2 regions of the Peribacillus frigoritolerans genome follow, and region 1 is predicted to be linked to the other one. Evidence: predicted binding sites of a transcription regulator. Region 1 holds the regulator's gene; the other holds the start of a gene.
The links. The regulator Rex, encoded in region 1, represses fermentation and respiration genes when NADH is low (regulators of the CRP and FNR family bind a similar motif). The targets are predictions, from matches to a motif close to TTGTGAAATATTTCACAA.

Region 1 (5,336 bases):
GGTTTCAAGACGCTCCATGGCTGCCTCGATTTCCTCAATGCGCCGTTTACGCTGGCGTTCTGCTTTTTTTGCCTCTTTATCAATTTTGTAATTTGTTTTTTCTACAGCTGCATCTAAAGTTTTAGCCTGATCCTGCTGTTCAAGAGCTTGGATTTCCGCTTGCTCCTGTTTCTTCTCTAAATAGTAATCATAATCACCGAGGAATTCTTCGTTGCCGTCTTTGGAGAGCTCTATCACTTTCGTTGCTATCCGATTTATGAAATAACGGTCATGTGAGACGAAAAGAATAGTTCCCGGATAATCGATCAATGCGTTTTCAAGCACCAATTTACTATCGAGGTCCAAATGGTTCGTTGGTTCATCAAGAATTAAAAAATTACCTTTTTGCATCATCATTTTGGCTAGAGCAAGCCGAGCCTTTTCGCCCCCGCTTAGTGTGGAAACGGTTTTCAAAACATCGTCCCCGCTAAATAGGAAATTACCGAGTACGGTGCGGATGTCCTTTTCCGGTTTAAGGGGATAGTCGTCCCATAATTCATTGAGTACCCGTTTATTGGAAACAAGGTTAGCCTGTTCTTGATCGTAGTAGCTGACTTCTACGTTCGTTCCAAAACGGAAATCCCCAGAAAGTGCAGGCAGCTTGGAAATGATCGTTTTCAATAAAGTTGATTTTCCAACTCCATTTGGGCCAACAAGAGCTATGCTCTCTCCTTTTGTCATCCGGGAATTTATATTCCTTGATACCGTTTCCCCTTCGTATCCGATAGCCAAGTCCTGGAGGTGGAGTACTTCATTTCCGCTTTGCCTTTCAATCTGGAAAGAAAAATTCGCGGATTTTTCATCACCTTGCGGCTTGTCCAATACGTCCATCTTTTCGAGCTGTTTGCGTCTGCTTTGTGCTCTTTTCGTGGTGGAGGCCCTTGTGATATTACGTTGGACAAAGTCGCGAAGCTTTTCGATTTCCCCTTGCTGCTTCTCGAACAGTTTCATGTCCCGCTCATAATCTTCGGCTTTTCCCTCTAGGTAAGAACTATAATTACCATGGTATTTTTTCATGTTATTCCGGGAAATCTCATATACCAGGTTTACTACTTTATCTAAAAAATAGCGGTCATGGGAAACAATGAGCACAGCTCCCTGGTACCCTTGTAAATATTGTTCAAGCCAAGATAGGGTTTCGATATCCAAATGGTTCGTCGGCTCATCCAGAATCAATATATCCGGTTTCCTTAAAAGCAGCTTTCCTAAAGCAAGCCTTGTTTTTTGCCCGCCGCTTAAAGTGGAGATTGGGGTAGAATAGTCAAAGTCAGCAAACTGAAGCCCATGCAATACGGAACGGATATCTGCTTCATATTGATAACCGCCCTTCTCTTTGAATGCCACCATCAAAGTGTCGTATTCATTCAGCACTTTTTGGTAAATCGTTTCGTTTTCAAAGACGTCAGGTCTGGCCATATCAGCCTCAAGGCGACGCAGTTCCTTTTCCTGCTCTATAAGGTCCGTGAATACGGTCAGCATCTCATCCCAAATGGTCAGTTCGGATTCCAATCCCGTATCCTGGGCCATATAGCCGATTGTGACGCCTTTTGGTTTGATAATTTCACCGCCATCATGGGAAAGGTGCCCGGCTATGATTTTTAGCAGAGTGGATTTTCCGGCGCCATTTCGGCCGACAAGAGCAATTCGATCTTTATTTTGAACTTCGAGCTTCATATTTGATAAAATAAGTTCAGCTCCATAATATTTCGATAGTTGATTGATTTGTAATAAAATCATAGATTTCACCTCAATTGATTATAGTTAGTGTAACGTATTTTAGTTATTATCGGCAACAGCTTGGTTCCATGGTAAACAAAAGCTGTTACATAAAGTGGAATAATAGTGTATGATTTAGGAGGGGTTACTTAAATGGGAGACTTAACGCATTTTAATGAACAGGGCAGGGCCAAAATGGTCGATGTGAGTGCTAAGCCTGAAACAACCCGGACGGCAGTGGCTCAATCGAGCATTTTATTGAATGATGAAATATATGAATTGGTCACGAATCAGAAAATGAAAAAAGGTGATGTACTGGCTGTTGCACAGGTTGCAGGAATAATGGCCAGCAAAAATACATCCAATATCATTCCGATGTGCCATCCCATTGCTCTGCAAGGGGTCAATATAGCCTTTGAGTGGGAAAAAGAAGAACAAGGATACAGGCTTAGGATTGAAACGGAAGCTAAGACAAAAGGAAGTACAGGTGTGGAAATGGAAGCGTTAACAGCTGCATCCGTGACTGCCTTGACAGTTTATGACATGTGTAAGGCCATTGATAAGGGAATGGTGATCGGGCCTACATTCTTAGTGGAGAAAACAGGCGGAGTTTCCAGTAACGATTATAAAAGACAAGTAAAACAAACAGATAGAGATTAAGTTGAAAAGCATGTGTGAAGGCGGGGAAGAACAATGAACCATGACCCAAAGATACCGCAGGCAACAGCCAAAAGGTTGCCATTGTATTATCGATTTTTAAAGAACTTACATTCCTCAGGCAAACAAAGAGTTTCCTCTGCAGAGCTAAGCGAAGCTGTAAAAGTGGATTCTGCCACCATACGCCGTGATTTTTCCTACTTTGGCGCGCTTGGGAAAAAAGGCTACGGCTACAATGTCAATTATTTATTATCCTTCTTTAGAAAAACACTAGATCAAGATGAATTGACCAAAGTCGCTTTAATCGGGGTAGGAAATTTAGGAACCGCTTTTTTAAATTACAATTTCATGAAAAATAATAATACAAAAATTGAAATGGCTTTCGAAGTTTCTGAAGAAAAAGTCGGCAAGCGAATAGCTGATGTGCCCATCTATCATATGGATCAAATCGATACACTATTGCAGGAAAATAATATCACTGCGGCTATATTGACAGTGCCGGCACAGGTAGCCCAGACGATAACCGATCGTTTAGTCAAAGCTGATATAAAAGGAATATTGAATTTTACACCTGCAAGGCTGACCGTGCCTCCATCAATAAGGGTTCACCACATTGACCTGGCCGTGGAGCTTCAGTCGCTCATCTACTTCCTGAAACATTATCCTGTTGTGGAAGAAGCCGCTTTGGAGGAATGAAAAAAACGCTGCATCTTTGCAGCGTTTTTTTATTTTTTCTTATTTTTTTGTGCGGCTTTAATCTTAAAGTGCAGCATGATCATGCGTAAGCCCGATCCAAAGTCAAGAGTCGCAATAAGGACAAGTATGTAGGCGAAGAGCCCCCATCCAGAAGAATTGACGGTTTGAATCGCGATAGCGGTAAAAAGAGCTCCTAAGCCTGCATAGATGATGCCCATGAATAAGGGTGATTGACGTTTCATAATAAACCTCCGATGAAGGCCTGTGCAGTATCTATCATCTTCTCTATATCCTCCCGATATACCACTTGAAGGATGATAACAAGCGTGTTCATCGCAATATGAGCGCTCATTGATACGAGAATGCGGCCTGTTTTTGCATAAAGGAAAGCAAAAGTGAAGCCCATTGCCGTATATAAAAGAAGATGTTCAAATTCACCATGCGCCAAGCCGAAAATAACTGAGCTGATTAAAGCTGAAATAAAGAAGTTAAAGCGTTTATGAAGTGATCCGAAAATGATTTTCCGGAAAATTAATTCTTCCAATATAGGTCCAATTACTGAAGTGACGAAAATGACCATGGGGACTTTGTAAATGAGTGAAATGAGTTGCTGCGTATTTTCAGATTCAGACTCCACCCCAAGCATCTGTTCAATGCTGCCGGCAATGCTTTGCGCAAAAAGAGCCATGAACACTCCTGCAATTGCCCATAATATGGACATGGAAACGGAAGTTTGATTTCTCGTGTCCAACTTTTCCCTCATATCTTTTCTCATTAAAAAAAGAATCAAGAATAAAGCAGCGAGAAAACTGAAAACTATCCAGTATGCTGCAGATTTCACTTGGAGTTCATCAGCCGGCATTCCGGTATAAGACCCGATCAGCATGAAAATGGGTACCCCAACAATACTGGATAATTGCATGGCAATATAGGTGATGATGACGAACCAATATTCTTTTTTCAAAAATGAAAACTCCTTTTATAGTCACCCATTCCGCTCGGAACGTTCCTGATATGGGGACAAGCTATAAACGCATACTCCAAAATGGTATCAAAAATTGAGGCAGAACACCACTTAAAGGTACCCCTAACGAAACATTTAAATAACTTTGTTAAGGAAATCATTATGCTAAAGTAGTTTACCCGTAATTTATCAGAAATTAATAAAAAATTTTCAATAAGATACTTGCAAAAAAGGCTCGGTTTATTTAATATTATAAATGTGTTAGCACTCGATGATGAAGAGTGCTAATAATCATGTAACAAATTATCAAGAGAATATGAGGAGGTTGTTTCACTTGTTAAAACCATTAGGTGATCGCGTTATTATTGAACTAGTTCAAACTGAAGAAAAAACTGCAAGCGGTATTGTTCTTCCTGATACTGCTAAAGAAAAGCCGCAAGAAGGTAAGGTAGTAGCAGTTGGTACTGGCCGTGTCCTTGAAAATGGCGAACGTGTTGCTTTAGAGGTTGCCCAAGGCGATCTAATTATCTTCTCAAAATATGCAGGTACTGAAGTTAAATACGAAAACACTGAATACTTAATTTTACGTGAAAGCGACATTCTAGCTGTTATCGGCTAATTATACATCATACTTAACTGAACGAAAATTTTCTTAAAATTTTAGGGAGGTACTTATAAATGGCTAAAGAAATTAAATTTAGTGAAGAAGCTCGCCGCTCCATGCTTCGTGGTGTGGACGCACTTGCAGATGCAGTTAAAGTAACGCTTGGACCAAAAGGTCGTAACGTGGTTCTTGAGAAAAAATTCGGTTCACCGCTTATCACTAATGATGGTGTGACGATCGCTAAAGAAATCGAATTGGAAGATGCATTCGAAAACATGGGTGCGAAATTGGTTGCTGAAGTAGCAAGCAAAACAAACGACGTAGCTGGTGACGGTACAACGACTGCAACGGTTCTTGCACAAGCGATGATCCGTGAAGGTCTTAAAAACGTAACAGCTGGTGCTAACCCAATGGGTATCCGTAAAGGAATCGAGAAAGCGGTCAATACTGCAATCGCAGAATTGAAAGCCATTTCCCAACCTGTTGAAAACAAAGAGTCAATCGCACAAGTTGCTGCCATCTCTTCAGCTGATGAAGAAGTGGGCCAACTGATTGCGGAAGCAATGGAGCGCGTTGGTAACGACGGCGTCATCACAATCGAAGAGTCCAAAGGTTTCACAACTGAATTGGACGTAGTAGAAGGTATGCAGTTCGATCGCG
Region 2 (5,336 bases), 650 kb from region 1:
TGTTCCTTTACTATAAATCCTAAGCGGCGGAATCCTTACCCCCTCGCCGAAATGTTCCTTGGCATTGATATCAAAGGAGCCAGGTGTCGATCCCCCCATGTCGGCCCAGTGTCCATTCGTCTGCATGAACGCAATGAGCTTGTTCTCATGGAAGACAGGCAAGAGGACCCGTGTGTCATTGAAATGAGTGCCGCCTCGATACGGGTCATTGACCAAGAATACGTCCCCAGGATGGATATCACCCTTGAAGTCCTCTATTACCGCCTTTGCCGTTAGATGCAATGTACCTACATGGACCGAAATATCCTGCGTCCCTTGCATGACTGTATTTCCTTCTGCATCACAAAGAGCACAGCTGAAATCCCGATTATAAATGACGAAGGAATAGCATGTCCGAAGGATTTGTTCCGCCATCTGATCTACAAGGTTAACGAAGCCATTTTTTATCACTTCAAATGTCACCGGATCTAAGCCTGTTCCAACTCCAGATTGGCCAACTAACTGTTTATTCGACAATGAAATCCACCTCTTTTTATTTATTTTGGGAAAGAATCAAGTTTCTGTATTTATCAACTTTTGCCGTGAAATTTGGTGGTATGACAGTCGTTGTATCAAGCTGATCCACTATGGCAGGGCCCGTGATTTCTGAAAAGGCCGGAATGAGTTCCCGGTTATAGACGTTCGTATTTACATATCCCTCTTCTTCAAAATAGACATCACGCGTTTCCTTCAAGGCATCTGCAAGTGTGCCTCCAGGTTCATAAGTCGGGAATTCAGGTTTTGGCACAGTTCCGATAGCCGTAACGAGCAGTCCGTAAATTTCCACGGTCTGTTCTTTATCGGAGAAAGAAAATTCGCGTTCATGCTCTTGATGGAAACGGTCAAGGGTCTCTTCCAAAGAAGAAATCGGGCAATCGACTTCTATCGCCAATGAACGCCACTGTCCCATATACCTCATGTCAATATATCTCATCAATGTGGAAGCTTCTTTAGCGACCCCTTCTTCTTGCAATAACTCCGCGGCCTCTTTTTCCATTCCGATGAATTCCTTCTCTAAATCCTTTAACGATACATCCTTGACGTTCTTGACATAGGTTTTGGAGATATCATGACGAACATCGACCAACAGGCATCCCATTGCGGCGGCTACACCCGGATGCGGCGGGATGATGACGGTCGGGATTTCCATTTCCTTGGCCAAGTACGCTCCATGCAAGGGCCCAGCCCCTCCGAAAGCCACAAGTGCAAAGTCGCGCGGGTCGTATCCCCGTCTGACTGAAATCAGCCTTAGGGCATCACACATATTGGCATTGGCCACCCGTGTGATGGCGTTCGCCGCTTCTTCAATCGTATAATCAAATTTCTTGGCGATCTTATCCACGACTTCAATCGCTTTTTGTTTATCCAGTTCCATTTGTCCATCCAATAGTTTGGTGCCAAGTCGTCCCAAGACAATATTGGCATCGGAATTGGTCGGTTCCACTCCGCCCCTGCTATAGCAAGCAGGTCCAGGAACCGCCCCTGCACTTTGAGGGCCATTGCGTAAAGAACCGCCTTCATCCACCCAAGCTAAACTTCCGCCTCCTGCTCCTATCGTCAAGATTTCAATGCTTGGGAACCCTATCGGATATCCATACTCGATATACCAATCTTTCGTAATTCGTAAATCACCTTCATGCATCAAGGAAATATCGGTGCTTGTTCCCCCCATATCCAGCCCAATGGCATTATTAAAGCCGCAAAGCTGGGCGATATGTTTACTGGCAATCGCACCTGCAGCGATGCCGGAGCTTGCAAGTCTTGCTGCATAACGGGGAACGGTTTGGGATGTCATTACCCCTCCGCCGGAGTGAAGCACTAATATGTCATCTTCATATCCCCGTTTAGTCATTTCACCTTCAAGGGTTTTAATATAGTTGCTGACAGTAGGTCCTAAAACCGCATTGACGATCGTCGTACTCATGCGCTCATGCTCAAAAATCTCAGGAAGGACTTCACTTGAAATGCATATATAAACATCCGGGAGTTCCTCCTGGATGATTCGTTTCACTTTCGCCTCATTGCTTCCATTTACATATGCGTTCATGAAGCAAACCGCAATGGATTCGGTACCGCGTCTTTTTAATTTCCTTGCCAGTGACCGTACTTCCTCTTCATTGATTTCCGTCAAGACATTCCCTGCAAAGTCGATGCGTTCTTCCACTTCAAAACGGTCTCTTCTTTGGATATACGGTTTGGCTACATCATCATATGTATCCCATAACTCAAGCTTGGTTCCTCGGCGGATTTCCGATACATCCCGAAAGCCAGCGGATGTAATCAATGCTGTCTTTGGCAATTTCCTTTCAATCAAGGCATTGGTGCCCACTGTTGTACCATGGGAAAAAACTTTAATATTTTCACAATCTATTTCCGCTTTCGCAATTCCATCCAAAATACCGATCTCTGGATTCAAAGGAGTCGACGACGTTTTCGTAATTGAAATTTCCTTCGTACTTTCATCAAAAACGAACACATCCGTAAAAGTTCCGCCTACATCAATTGCCAGCCTAGTTTGCTTCGTACCTATCATATAACTCCCACCCCTGCTACAAGATTTAAAATACTTTGCCTTGCGCCCATTGCACCGATTAATAGAAATGTGTGAAAGAGTATCAGCCATCCGCTGGATTTTCTTAGGCCAAAAACGGAACAAGATGAATGATGAAAAAAAAAAACCAGTCATATCAATAAGAAATAATTGATATAACTGGTTTTTGATCTAGGTTTAGCTTCGCTGGGCGGCGAAGTCTATTAGATTCGACAGTTATTTATAGATTCATCTTTTAAGTCACCGAGTCCATTTTAGGCGATGGCAGAGTAGAATTTCTACTTGTTTACACTATGGCTATATACTTTATCTTACGTCAATTCATGATAAAGTCAAGTGTATTTTTAGAATATTTAAACAACTGTAGTTTAAGAAATAAGAGTGGGATTTATTACAAAAATAAGTAAGCATAACTTTTTCGCTATGCTTACACAATATATTATTTATCAGGTGTTTCCGATGTGCCTTCCTCACTGTTTTTGAGGTAAACTTCAGAAATTCCATTCATACCTTCCGATAGTTGTGCTTTTGTATATTCCATACTGCCAACCAGTTTATGAAGCTTCTTATCATTATTCTCTTCTGTAAGTTTAGATTCTGAATCAGTCACATTTTTTCACCTCCATCATTTAGGATGGCAAATCAAGATGGAAATATGTATGACAGACTTCGATGTTAGACACCCTCTTAAAGTTCATTTTAGGTAAATGCTGGGATATCCCATTAGAATCTGTACTTAAAATAAGCAGGAAAAGATTATTTTATGAATCTTTTTTAAAAAATCAGCTGTTTTCAAGCCACTAAAGGGATATACTATAGGATAGCATTTATTACATTTTTGTTAGTATTTTTTCTTGTCACACATTGTGTAATATTTTACAAGTTTTTCTATTTACATCAACAAAATGCTTATTGCAAAGGAGAATTGGATATGTCAGAAACGATTACCCAATCACAAACTGAACAACTTAATGCCCGCCAAAAACAATTAGATGTACTGGACCAATTATTAAAGCCTGAGGTTCAGGAATCATTGAACACTTTAGTTGAGCAGTTACCAAAACTGACTGAGTTAGTGAATATTTTAACAAAGTCTTATGATTTCGCTCAATCGGTTGCGACTGATGATGTTTTGAAAAATGATACGGTCAGCGCCATTTCGGAGATCGCTACACCTGTAGTGGGCTCAGTGAAAGGGCTTGCGGCTAATGCCATTGAAGCTAAGGATCGTGCAGAAGCGAATACTGATGTGATCGGTCTTTTTGGTCTGTTAAGAATGATGAAAGATCCGCAAGCACAAAAGCTTTTCCGTTTCGCCCAAGCTTTTCTTGAAGTCTCTTCAGAACGTAAAAACCAAAAATAATTTGATAAACTTTCAATCAGTAAGGACGGGGGATTAACTATGTCAAAACAAATCGTCATCTTAGGTGCGGGTTACGCTGGATTGCTATCTGCCTTATCCGTACGTGAATATTACAAAAGAGATGAAGTGCAGGTTACAGTGGTGAACCAATTTCCAACGCACCAAATCATCACCGAATTGCACCGTCTTGCAGGCGGATCCATTTCCGAACAAGCCGTTTCCATTCCGTTGGAAAAGCTTTTCAAAGGAAAAGATATCGACCTTGTCATTTCCAAAGTGGAGTCTTTCTCAGTCGATAACAAAGAAGTGAAACTTGCCAATGGTTCCACTTTATCTTATGATGCCCTGGTCGTTGCTTTGGGAAGCCAAACAGGATTCTTCGGCATTCCGGGACTTGAGGAAAACAGCATGGTCTTGAAATCCGTAAATGATGCAAACAAGATCTACAAACATATCGAAGATCGCATTCGCGAATATGCACAAACAAATAATGAAGCGGACGCAACCATCGTGATCGGCGGCGGCGGATTGACGGGCGTCGAGCTAATCGGTGAAATCGTGGATCACTTCCCTAAAATCGCTAAAAAGTTCGGAGTGGACTTCAAGGACTTGAAAATCAAGCTTGTGGAAGCTGGTCCAAAAATCCTTCCGGTCCTGCCTGACCACTTAATCGAACGTGCGATGACAAGCTTGGAAGCACGCGGCGTTGAGTTCTTGACAGGTCTGCCTGTAACGGGTGTTAAAGGCAATCAAATCGAATTGAAAGATGGACAAACGATAACGGCCAATACGCTTGTTTGGACAGGTGGAGTTGCGGCTCTTCCTGTCGTAGGCGAATCAGGCCTTGAAGTGGACCGCGGCAAAGCAACCGTTAATGAGTATTTGCAATCCAAATCCCATAAAGACGTATTCGTTGTCGGAGACAGTGCCGTTGCTTTCCCTCCAGAAGGCGGCCGTCCATACGCACCTACTGCTCAAAATGCTTGGCAAATGGGTGAGCTTGTTGGTTACAACCTATTTGCAGCCTTTGAAGGCAAGAAACTTGAAGCATTTTCACCTGTAAACTCAGGTACACTTGCGAGCCTTGGCCGTAAGGATGCGGTGGCAACAGTTGGGGCCAATAACACATCACTTAAAGGTCTTCCGGCTACATTGATGAAAGAAGCAAGTAATGTTCGCTATCTATCACACATTAAAGCCCTATTCAGCTTGGCTTATTAATTCATGATCGCCGTGACATGTTCACGGTACATGCCCTTTATTCCCATTTGGGAGTAAGGGGCATTTTTCATTTCAGAAAAGGCGGACACCCTAATTGAATTGTCCTGCCATAACTCTACATTACTATTTTACTCTCCGCCATTTTTATTAGCCCGTTTGTCG

Region 2: ABOA58_RS04875 (DUF1641 domain-containing protein) is a predicted target of Rex. The motif match lies at 3,455-3,472, and genes of this name have one in related genera.

The regions. Positions count from the first base shown of each region.
Region 1 is NZ_CP158190.1:324,148-329,483, forward strand. Features, by position in the region: gene ABOA58_RS01675 (ABC transporter ATP-binding protein) at 1-1,776, opposite strand, end outside; gene moaC (cyclic pyranopterin monophosphate synthase MoaC) at 1,909-2,415, shown strand; gene ABOA58_RS01685 (redox-sensing transcriptional repressor Rex) at 2,449-3,108, shown strand; gene ABOA58_RS01690 (YdiK family protein) at 3,138-3,350, opposite strand; gene ABOA58_RS01695 (CPBP family intramembrane glutamic endopeptidase) at 3,347-4,072, opposite strand; gene groES (co-chaperone GroES) at 4,407-4,691, shown strand; gene groL (chaperonin GroEL) at 4,751-5,336, shown strand, end outside.
Region 2 is NZ_CP158190.1:978,276-983,611, reverse strand. Features, by position in the region: gene ABOA58_RS04890 (hydantoinase B/oxoprolinase family protein) at 1-516, opposite strand, end outside; gene ABOA58_RS04885 (hydantoinase/oxoprolinase family protein) at 533-2,572, opposite strand; gene ABOA58_RS04880 (hypothetical protein) at 3,030-3,200, opposite strand; gene ABOA58_RS04875 (DUF1641 domain-containing protein) at 3,522-3,953, shown strand; gene ABOA58_RS04870 (NAD(P)/FAD-dependent oxidoreductase) at 3,993-5,174, shown strand.